3 regions of the Streptomyces sp. NPDC126503 genome follow, and region 1 is predicted to be linked to each of the others. Evidence: riboswitches for the same ligand, from Rfam matches in the RefSeq annotation. Region 1 holds a riboswitch; each other region holds the start of a gene.
The links. Region 1 has a riboswitch for cobalamin ahead of ABTY40_RS12260 (ABC transporter substrate-binding protein). Riboswitches for the same ligand answer to the same signal wherever they lie in the genome.
Positions count from the first base shown of each region.

Region 2: linked by a shared signal. The riboswitch ahead of ABTY40_RS28145 (energy-coupling factor ABC transporter permease) and the one ahead of ABTY40_RS12260 (ABC transporter substrate-binding protein) in region 1 are both predicted to bind cobalamin.
Region 3: linked by a shared signal. The riboswitch ahead of ABTY40_RS14465 (ribonucleoside-diphosphate reductase subunit alpha) and the one ahead of ABTY40_RS12260 (ABC transporter substrate-binding protein) in region 1 are both predicted to bind cobalamin.

Region 1 is NZ_JBEORS010000007.1:169,621-172,880, reverse strand. Features, by position in the region: gene ABTY40_RS12270 (UDP-glucose dehydrogenase family protein) at 1-579, opposite strand, end outside; gene ABTY40_RS12265 (EF-hand domain-containing protein) at 730-981, opposite strand; cobalamin riboswitch at 1,081-1,282, shown strand; gene ABTY40_RS12260 (ABC transporter substrate-binding protein) at 1,349-2,386, shown strand; gene ABTY40_RS12255 (FecCD family ABC transporter permease) at 2,383-3,260, shown strand, end outside.
Region 2 is NZ_JBEORS010000031.1:19,298-22,557, reverse strand. Features, by position in the region: gene dhaK (dihydroxyacetone kinase subunit DhaK) at 1-326, shown strand, start outside; gene dhaL (dihydroxyacetone kinase subunit DhaL) at 379-1,038, shown strand; gene ABTY40_RS28150 (PTS-dependent dihydroxyacetone kinase phosphotransferase subunit DhaM) at 1,035-1,442, shown strand; cobalamin riboswitch at 1,553-1,746, shown strand; gene ABTY40_RS28145 (energy-coupling factor ABC transporter permease) at 1,776-2,489, shown strand; gene ABTY40_RS28140 (energy-coupling factor ABC transporter substrate-binding protein) at 2,486-2,893, shown strand; gene cbiQ (cobalt ECF transporter T component CbiQ) at 2,900-3,260, shown strand, end outside.
Region 3 is NZ_JBEORS010000009.1:63,899-67,158, reverse strand. Features, by position in the region: gene ABTY40_RS14475 (carbon starvation CstA family protein) at 1-760, shown strand, start outside; gene ABTY40_RS14470 (YbdD/YjiX family protein) at 757-972, shown strand; cobalamin riboswitch at 1,162-1,284, shown strand; gene ABTY40_RS14465 (ribonucleoside-diphosphate reductase subunit alpha) at 1,417-3,260, shown strand, end outside.

The sequences.
Region 1 (3,260 bases):
CGGGGTCGTCGTCACCCACGGGCAGCTCACCCACGCGTAGAGCTCACGGCACCGCGCGAGCGCCGCGGGAGCGTGCGTGCCCACGACGGTACGGGCCGGGGCCTGCCAGTCGTCCAGGGCCCGGCCCTGGTTGAGGAACTCGGGGTTGTACACGAACCGCTCGCGCAGGTGAGGGTGCTCCGCCAGGAGTGCGTCGCTCGTGCCGGGCGGCACCGTCGACTTGAGCACCACCAGCGGCGACCCCTCCAGCAGGGCGGCCTGCCGCACCGCCTCGCGGACGTGGGAGAGGTTGGCCGTGCCGTCGGGCGCGGGCGGCGTCCCCACGCTCAGCAGCACCGCGTCCACCGGATCGGCGGCCGTCGTCTCCTCCAGGCACCCCACGAAATCCAGCCGTCCCGTCCGCAGGACCGACGCCAGATGCTCCGCGAGCCCCGGCTCGTACACCGCCGGCTCCCCGGCCCGCAGCCGCGAGAGCCGCTCCCCGTCCTGCTCCACACCGACCACCCGGTGCCCGTGCCGCGCGAGCGCCACCGCGCCCGTCAGGCCGACGTACCCCTGCCCGATGACCGCTACCCGCATGGCACTCCTCGACGCTCGTGGGTCCCCGTCTCCCACCGAAACACAGAACGTGAGGGAGTGCCCTGTTCTGGTCACCCTCCGCCGCGCCGGGCGCCGTGGACGCGGGCGCTGCCCGCCCCGCGTCACCGGGCCCGCCTCACCGGGCCTTCGTCACCAGCCGAACCGGCGGTCCGCCCAGGTCGCGAACTCCTCGAAGGTCAGCACGCAGTCGCCGTTCTGGTCGGCCGCGTCGAAGAGGGCGGCCGAGGCGTCGACGTCCCCGATGCCCCAGAGCGGGATCACGCCCTGCGCCGCGAGGGTCGGCCCCTTCTCGCGCAGCGCGCGCATCACCTCCATCCGCGTCAGGGTGCCGTCGTGGTCGAGATCGAGCGCGTCGAAGAGAATGCGGGCCTTGTCGCTCATCGCTGTCCTGCTTCCGTGTGACCGTACGCGCCGTCCGGCCGACGCTTCCTGTCCGGAAGGACGCCCCTTCCGCCCGCCGGGTTGCCCGTGCACCCCCTGTGGTAATTTGCCCGGGCCAGTCGCACTCCGCGTGTACGTCCCGTACGCGACGAGTCAGGGAATCCGGTGGGAATCCGGAACTGACGCGCAGCGGTGAGGGTGACGGGCGGAGCATCGGCCACTGGGCGGTACGACAGGCCCGGGAAGGCGTTCCGTCCGGACGACCCCGAGTCCGAAGACCTGCTGGCGGCCCCGGCGTCGTACCGTCGCCCGGGGAGCACCGTACGACAGGCTCCGCGTATGAGCCGTGGCCGCTAAGGACGCTTCCGTGCCGCTCGCCCGCCCCGCCCGTACCGCCGCGCTGCTTCTCGCCGGCGCCCTGCTCGCCGCCGGCTGCGGGGGAGGGGGACCGGCACCCGCACCCGCGAAGGGCGCCGCCTCCGGGTATCCCGTCACCCTCGACAACTGCGGGCGCGCGCTCACCGTCGCCCGGGCACCGCGCCGGGCCGCCGCCCTCGACCAGGGATCGGCGGAGATCCTGCTCTCCCTCGGCCTGGCCGACCGCATGGTGGGCACCGCGACCTGGACCGACCCGGTCCTGAAGCAACTGGAGAAGGAGAACGCGAAGGTGCCCCGGCTCGCCGACCGGTACCCCTCCTTCGAGAAGGTCCTCGACACCGAACCCGACCTCGTCACCGCCTCCTTCCTCCACACCGTCGGCACGGGCGGCGTGGCCCCCCGGGAGCGCTTCGAGAAGCTCGGCGTGCCCGCGTACGTCTCCCCGTCCGACTGCGCCGGCAAGGACAACAGCGGCGACGGCGACGGCGTCCGCACCCGGCCGCTGACCATGGACGCCGTGTACGGCGAAGTGCGCGACCTTGCGCGGATCTTCGGCGTCCCGGAGCGCGGGGAGAAGCTCGTCGCGCAGCTCCGGGCCCGGGTCGCGAAGGCCACCGCCGGCGACGACTTCTCCGACGCCTCGGTCCTGTACTGGTTCTCCGACGCCGAGGCCCCCTACATGGCCGGCTGCTGCGGGGCGCCCGGCATCGTCAGCGAGACGCTCGGCGTGAAGAACGTCTTCGACGACACCCGCGAGGAGTGGCCGCAGATCAACTGGGAGACGGTCGCCGACCGGGACCCCGACGTCCTCGTGATCGCCGACCTGACCCGGCGGGCGCAGTCGGCCGAGAGCGCCGCCAAGAAGATCGAGTTCCTGGAGTCCCACCCCGCCACCCGGAACATGACCGCCGTGAAGCACAAGCGGTACGTGCTCCTCAGCGGCCAGGCGATGAACCCGACCATCCGGACCGTCGAGGGCGTCGAGAAGGTGGCCGCGGCCCTGCGGACGTACGGACTCGCCCGATGACGGCCCCTCCCGCCCGGACACCGGCCTCGATACCCGGCCGGGCGGCGGCGGCCTTCCGCGGCCGCCGCTGGACCCTGCCGCTCGCCGGGGCCGCCGGGCTCGCGCTGCTCTGCCTCTCCGCCGCCGCCGCGATCACCGTCGGCCCCGCCGACATCCGCGTCGGCGACGTCTGGTCCACCGTGGCCGCCCACCTCGGCGCGGGCGCCACCGAACTCTCCCCGATCCGCGACGGCATCGTGTGGAACCTGCGCCTGCCCCGTACCCTCCTCGCCGCCGTGTGCGGCGCGGGGCTGGCCGTCTGCGGGGTCGTGATGCAGTCGCTCCTGCGCAACCCGCTCGCCGACCCGTTCGTGCTCGGGGTCTCCTCCGGAGCCTCGACCGGAGCGGTCGCGGTGGTCGTCCTCGGCGCCGGCGGGGGCGCACTCTCCGTCACCGGAGGCGCCTTCGTGGGCGCGGTCAGTTCCTTCGCCCTCGTGCTCCTGCTCAGCCACACCCTCGGCGGGTCGACCGACCGGGTGGTGCTCGCCGGTGTCGCCGCCATGCAGCTGTTCTCCGCCCTCACCTCCTTCGTGGTGATGACCGCGGCCGACGCGGAGACCACCCGCGGGGTCCTCTTCTGGCTGCTCGGCTCGCTCGCCGGCGCGAGCTGGACGGACGTCGCCGTCTGCGGCGCGGTGCTGGCCGCCGCCCTGCTGCTCTGCGGCGGTCACGCGCGGACCCTCGACGCCTTCGCCTTCGGCGAGGACGCCGCCGCGGCCCTCGGCGTCGCCGTCACCCGCACCCGTCTCGTCCTCCTCACCGTCACCGCCCTGCTCACCGCCGTCCTCGTCTCCGCGGCCGGCGCCATCGGTTTCGTCGGCCTCGTCCTGCCGCA
Region 2 (3,260 bases), on a different contig from region 1:
GGGAGCGGCGGGCCATGATGACGGCCCGGGAGATCGCCGACGTCGCCGTCGAAGCCGTCCTGGACGACCTGCGGCCCTCGGGCCCGGTCCTGGCGCTGGTCAACGGCATGGGTGGGACGCCCTTGCTGGAGCTGTACGGCTTCCACGCGGAGGTGGCGCGGGTGCTCGGGGAGCGCGGGGTGCCCGTCGCGCGGGCCCTGGTGGGGAACTATGTGACCTCGCTGGACATGGCCGGCTGTTCGGTGACGCTGTGCGAGGCGGACGAGGAGCTGCTGCGCCTGTGGGACGCGCCGGTGCGGACGGCCGCGCTCCGCTGGGGGCTGTGAGCCGGGCCGGAGTCGCGGGCACATCGTCAGGGACACACGGGAGAGGACCGGGATGACGGAGACGGCGGGAACGTACGGCACGGAGTTCTTCGTGCGCTGGCTGGAGGCGGTGGCCGAGGCGGTCGAGCGGGAGGCCGACCGGCTGACCGAGCTGGACGCGGCCATCGGGGACGCCGACCACGGGGCCAATCTGCGGCGCGGCTTCACGGCCGTGCGGAAGGCCTTGGACGAGGAGCCGCCGACGGCGCCGGGAGCGGTGCTCGTCGCGGCCGGGAAGCAGCTGATCTCCACGGTCGGCGGCGCGTCGGGACCCCTGTACGGCACGCTGCTGCGGCGCGCGGGCAAGGCGCTCGGCGACGATCCGCGGGTGACCCGGGAGCGGTTCGCCGGGGCGCTGGGCGAGGGGGTGGAGGCCGTCTCCCGGCTGGGCGGCGCGCGACCGGGGGACAAGACGATGCTGGACGCGCTGGTGCCGGGGGCGGAGGGGCTGAAGGTGTCCTTCACGGAAGGACGGGACCGGGCCGGTGAGGGCGCCCTCGGGACCGTACCGCTGCGGGCGCGCAAGGGCCGGGCCAGCTATCTGGGCGAGCGCTCGGTGGGGCACGAGGACCCGGGCGCGGCCTCGTCGGCGCTGCTGTTCGCGGCGCTCGCCGCCACGGCCGGGGCGGAAGGGACGAACGGTACGACGGCGGACGGGGAGGGGACGGCATGAGCGCCGGGCAGGTCGGGATCGTCCTGGTCTCGCACAGCGCCGGGGTGGCGGCGGCCGTGGCCGAACTGGCCCGGGGCCTCGCCGGTGGCGGCGACACGGCCCCGGTCCGGCCGGCCGGCGGCACCCCGGACGGGGCCCTGGGCACGAGCGCGGAGTTGATCGCCGAGGCGGCGCGGGCGGTCGACGGCGGCGCCGGGGTGGCGCTCCTCGTCGACCTGGGCAGCGCCGTGCTCACCGTCAAGGCGCTGCTCGCGGAGGGCGGTGAACTGCCCGAGGGATCCCGGCTGGTGGACGCCCCCTTCGTGGAGGGCGCCGTCGCGGCCGTGGTGACCGCGAGCGCGGGCGGCGACCTGGACGAGGTCGCCGCGGCGGCCTCGGAGGCGTACACGTACCGGAAGGAGTGACCGGAGGGGGTGGCCGGTACCGGGGTGCGCGGGGGCGTACGACGACAGCGCGCAGTGAGCGGGAGAACGCGCCGGGTGGCCACCGTGTTGTGATGCACCTGGTCAACCCACTAGTGTCGCACCGCCTTGGTGTACGGGAAACCGGTGCAGTACCGGTGCGGCCCTCGCCACTGTGATCGGGAGGTCCGGCTCCATCCCCCAGGGGAAGCCACTGCACCGCCGCGGGAGACCGCCGGGGTGTGGGAAGGCGGAGTCGGGCGGCATGACCGTCAGCCAGGAGACCGGCCAGGGCGCGTTGTCCATCCACGAGGTGCTGGAGAGGGTCTCCCAACCATGCATATAGCCGAGGGGTATCTGCCCCCTGTGCACGCCGCCGCCTGGAGCGTCGCGGCCGCACCGTTCATCGTCCACGGAGTCCGCGCGCTGACCCGCGAGGTGCGGTCCAACCCCGAGTCCACCCTGCTGCTGGGCGCCTCCGGCGCCTTCACCTTCGTCCTGTCCGCGCTGAAGCTGCCCTCGGTGACGGGCAGTTGTTCGCACCCGACCGGTACGGGACTCGGCGCCATCCTGTTCCGCCCGCCGATCATGGCGGTGCTCGGCACCCTCACGCTCCTCTTCCAGGCGCTGCTCCTGGCGCACGGCGGCCTGACCACCCTCGGCGCGAACGCCTTCTCCATGGCCGTCGCCGGCCCGTGGGCGGGGTACGGGACGTACGTCCTGCTGCGGAGGGCCGGGGCACCGCTGATGGTGAGCGTGTTCGCCGGCGCGTTCGTGGCGGACCTCTCGACGTACTGCGTGACCAGCGTGCAGCTGGCCCTCGCCTTCCCCGACCCCGGGAGCGGCGTGGCGGGCGCGCTGGCCAAGTTCGGCGGCATCTTCGCGGTGACGCAGATCCCGCTGGCGGTCAGCGAGGGCCTGCTCACGGTGCTCGTGATGCGGCTCCTCGCGCAGTCCAGCAAGGGCGACCTGATCCGGCTCGGCGTTCTCGCCCGGCCGGCCGGGGCAGCCGGTGACGCCGCGCCGTCCGAGGGGGCGAGCGCCCGATGAGCCGGAACGCGAAGATCAACGCGCTGCTGCTGCTCGTCGTGGTGGCCCTGGCGGTCCTGCCGCTCGCCCTCGGGCTCGGCGACCACAAGGAGGAGCCCTTCGCCGGGGCGGACGCGGAGGCGGAGAGCGCGATCACGGAGCTGCGGCCGGACTACGAGCCCTGGTTCGCCCCGCTGTACGAGCCGCCGTCCGGCGAGGTGGAGTCGGCGCTGTTCGCCCTCCAGGCGGCGCTGGGCGCCGGCGTCCTCGCGTACTACTTCGGCGTGCGGCGCGGGCGCAGGCAGGGTGAGGCCCACGCGGAGGCGAGGGTGCGCGCCGAGGGCGGCGCGCGGGCCGCGGGGCAGGCCGGGGCCGCGCCCGACGCGGGTGCCGGGCCGGTGCTCCCGCCGCCCGGGGACGCGTAACCGCCGATGCTGCCGATCGACGCGGCGGCGCACGGCAGTCGCTGGCGCCGCCGTCATCCCGCCGAGAAGGCGCTGCTCGGCTTCGGGCTCACCCTGTGCGCGGTGTCGCTGCCGCCGTGGCCGGGCGCCGTGCTCGTGGCCGCGGCCACCCTCACCGTCCTCCTCGGTCCGGCGGGTGTGCCGGGCCGGGCACTGTGGCGGGCCTTCCGGGTGCCGCTCGGCTTCTGCGTCACGGGCGCCGTACCGCTCCTCTTCCAGGTGGGCGGGGGCCACGGGCTCGTGTCGCTCGCACCGGACGGCCCGGTCCACGCGGCCGAACTGCTCCTGCGCAGTGCGTCGGCGTCCCTCGGGGTGCTGCTGTTCGCGT
Region 3 (3,260 bases), on a different contig from region 1:
GACCGTGGACGCGGGAACCCGCGTCGGCCGGTTCATGCTCCAGGACATGCTGGGCAACGTCTACAAGCCGTTCCGCCAGGTCAGCTGGAAGCCGGGCGTCTGGTTCGCCAGCGCGGTCGTCGTCGGCGGCTGGGGCTACTTCCTCTGGGTCGGCGTGCACGACCCGCTGGGCGGCATCAACCAGCTGTTCCCGCTGTTCGGCATCGCCAACCAGCTGCTCGCCGCCGTGGCGCTGGCCGTCTGCACCACGCTGCTCATCAAGTCGGGCCGCCTGAAGTGGGCCTGGGTCACCGGCGTCCCGCTCGCCTGGGACGTCGCCGTCACCCTGACGGCGAGCTGGCAGAAGATCTTCTCCGAGGACCCGCGGGTCGGCTTCTTCGCCCAGCGGGACAAGTACCAGGCGGGCATCGACGCCGACAAGGTGCTCCCGCCCGCCAAGTCGATCGACGACATGCACACCGTCGTCACCAACTCCACCGTGGACGGCGTGCTGTCCGCGCTGTTCGCGATCCTCATCATCGTGGTGATCGCCGACGCGGGCCGGGTCTGCGTCAAGGCGATCAGGAACCCGGAGGGCGTCCGGCTCTCCGAGACGCCGCACGTCGAGTCCAAGCTCGTCGCTCCCGCCGGCATGTTCCCCACGAAGGAGGAGAAGGCGGAGCTGGTGGCCGCCGGACTCGGCGCCGGAGGCGGCATGCGCGGGGAGACCGCACCGGGCGAGTCGCGAGGTGACGCGCCGACCGGGACCGGCTCGGCATGAGCACGGCGCACACGGTCCGCCATCTGAGGCGCGCGGTGCACGCGATCCGCTGGTACGTACGGGAGCTGTCCGGCGAGGCGGTCTACGACCGGTACGTCGCCCACGCCAGAAGCTGCGACCCGGACGCCGAGGTGATGACCCGGCGGGAGTTCGAGCGCAGCCGCACCGACGCGCGGGAGGCCGATCCGCGCGAGGGGTTCCGCTGCTGCTGAGCCCTCACCGGCCGTCCGACGGGCCGCCGCCCTCCCCCTCCGGGGAAGGCGGCGGCCCGCTGCGTGGGGCCCCCGGCCAACTCACCGCGTGCGCCTTCCGCGACGACCGAGACCCCCACGTCGGCAAGCAGCTCCGACACCCGACGCCACTACATGTGGGGGGTGCCGCGAGCGACGCCCCCCACATGTATGCTCATGCTCGCTGTCGACGCAGGGGAATCCGGCGCGAATCCGGAACTGTCCCGCAACGGTGTGTCTTGTACCTGTTCGTACGAGGTGAGTCCGAGGACCTGCCGACGGTGCGCCCGGTCCGTCCGTTCCGGGTGCCACAGACGTCCGGGCCTCGTGGAGTGGGCCGGTGGACGCGGAGCGGCCATGCCCACGGCCGCCCGCCTGCCCGCCTTCCCTCCCCCTGGCCCCGAGCCGAGCGAGGGAGAGCCCCACGTGACCATCGCGCCCGCCGATCCGGCCACCGCGATCGAGAGCGACGGTAACGAGAGCGACGGACCCGGGACCGTACTGCTGCGGACCCTGACCGAGCTGACCGCCGACCTCCCCGACACCGACCCCGGCAAGGTCGCCGCCGCCGCGCTGCGCGGCCGCAGCGCCGCCTCGGACGAGGCGGAGTTGCGCGAGCTGGCCACCGAGGCCGCCGCCGGCCTGATCGCCGAGGACCCGGCGTACTCCCGGCTCGCCGCCCGCCTGCTCACCGTCACGATCGCGGACGAGGCCGCCTCCCAGGGCGCCGTCTCCTTCTCGTCCTCCGTCGCGGTCGGTCACCGCGAGGGCCTGATCGCCGACCGCACCGCCGCCTTCGCCACCCTGCACGCCGCGCGCCTGGACGCGCTGATCGACCCCGCGGCCGACGACCGCTTCGGCTACTTCGGCCTGCGGACCCTCTACTCGCGCTACCTGCTGCGCCACCCGATCACCCGCAAGGTGATCGAGACCCCGCAGCACTTCATGCTGCGCGTCGCCTCCGGCCTCGCCGAGGACGACAGCACCCGGGCCGTGGACGAGGTGGCGGCGCTGTACGGGCTGATGAGCCGGCTCGACTACCTGCCCTCCTCCCCCACCCTGTTCAACTCCGGCACCCGCCACCCCCAGATGTCCTCCTGCTACCTGCTCGACTCCCCGCAGGACGAACTGGACTCCATCTACGACCGCTACCACCAGGTCGCGCGCCTCTCCAAGCACGCGGGCGGCATCGGTCTCTCGTACTCCCGGGTGCGCGCCCGCGGTTCGCTGATCCGCGGCACCAACGGCCACTCCAACGGCATCGTCCCCTTCCTGAAGACGCTCGACGCCTCCGTCGCCGCCGTCAACCAGGGCGGGCGCCGCAAGGGCGCCGCCGCCGTCTACCTGGAGACCTGGCACGCGGACATCGAGGAGTTCCTGGAACTCCGCGACAACACGGGCGAGGACGCCCGCCGGACGCACAACCTGAACCTGGCGCACTGGGTCCCGGACGAGTTCATGCGCCGGGTGAACGCCGACGCCGAGTGGTCGCTGTTCTCCCCCGCCGACGTGCCCGAGCTGGTGGACCTGTGGGGCGAGGAGTTCGACGCCGCGTACCGGAAGGCGGAGGCCGCGGGCCTGGCCCGCCGGACGCTGCCGGCCCGCGACCTGTACGGCCGGATGATGCGGACCCTGGCGCAGACCGGCAACGGCTGGATGACCTTCAAGGACGCCTCGAACCGTACGGCCAACCAGACCGCCGAGCCGGGCCACACCGTCCACTCCTCCAACCTGTGCACCGAGATCCTGGAGGTCACGGACGACGGCGAGACCGCCGTCTGCAACCTGGGCTCGGTGAACCTGGGCGCCTTCGTGGACACGGCCACCGGCGACCTCGACTGGGAGCGGCTCGACGCGACCGTCCGGACCGCCGTCACCTTCCTCGACCGGGTCGTCGACATCAACTTCTACCCGACCGAGCAGGCAGGCCGGTCCAACGCCCGCTGGCGCCCGGTGGGCCTGGGCGCCATGGGCCTCCAGGACGTCTTCTTCCAGCTGAAGCTGCCCTTCGACTCGGCCCCCGCGCGGGCCCTGTCGACCCGGATCGCCGAACGGATCATGCTCGCCGCGTACGAGGCCTCCGCCGACCTCGCCGAGCGTCACGGCCCGCTGCCCGCCTGGGAGAAGACCCGTACGGCGCGGGGCGTGCTGCACCCCGACCACTACGACGTGGAACTGAACTGGCCCGAGCGCTGGGCCGCGCTGCGCGAGCGGATCGCCGCCGTCGGCATGCGCAACAGCCTGCTGCTCGCCATCGCCCCGACGGCGAC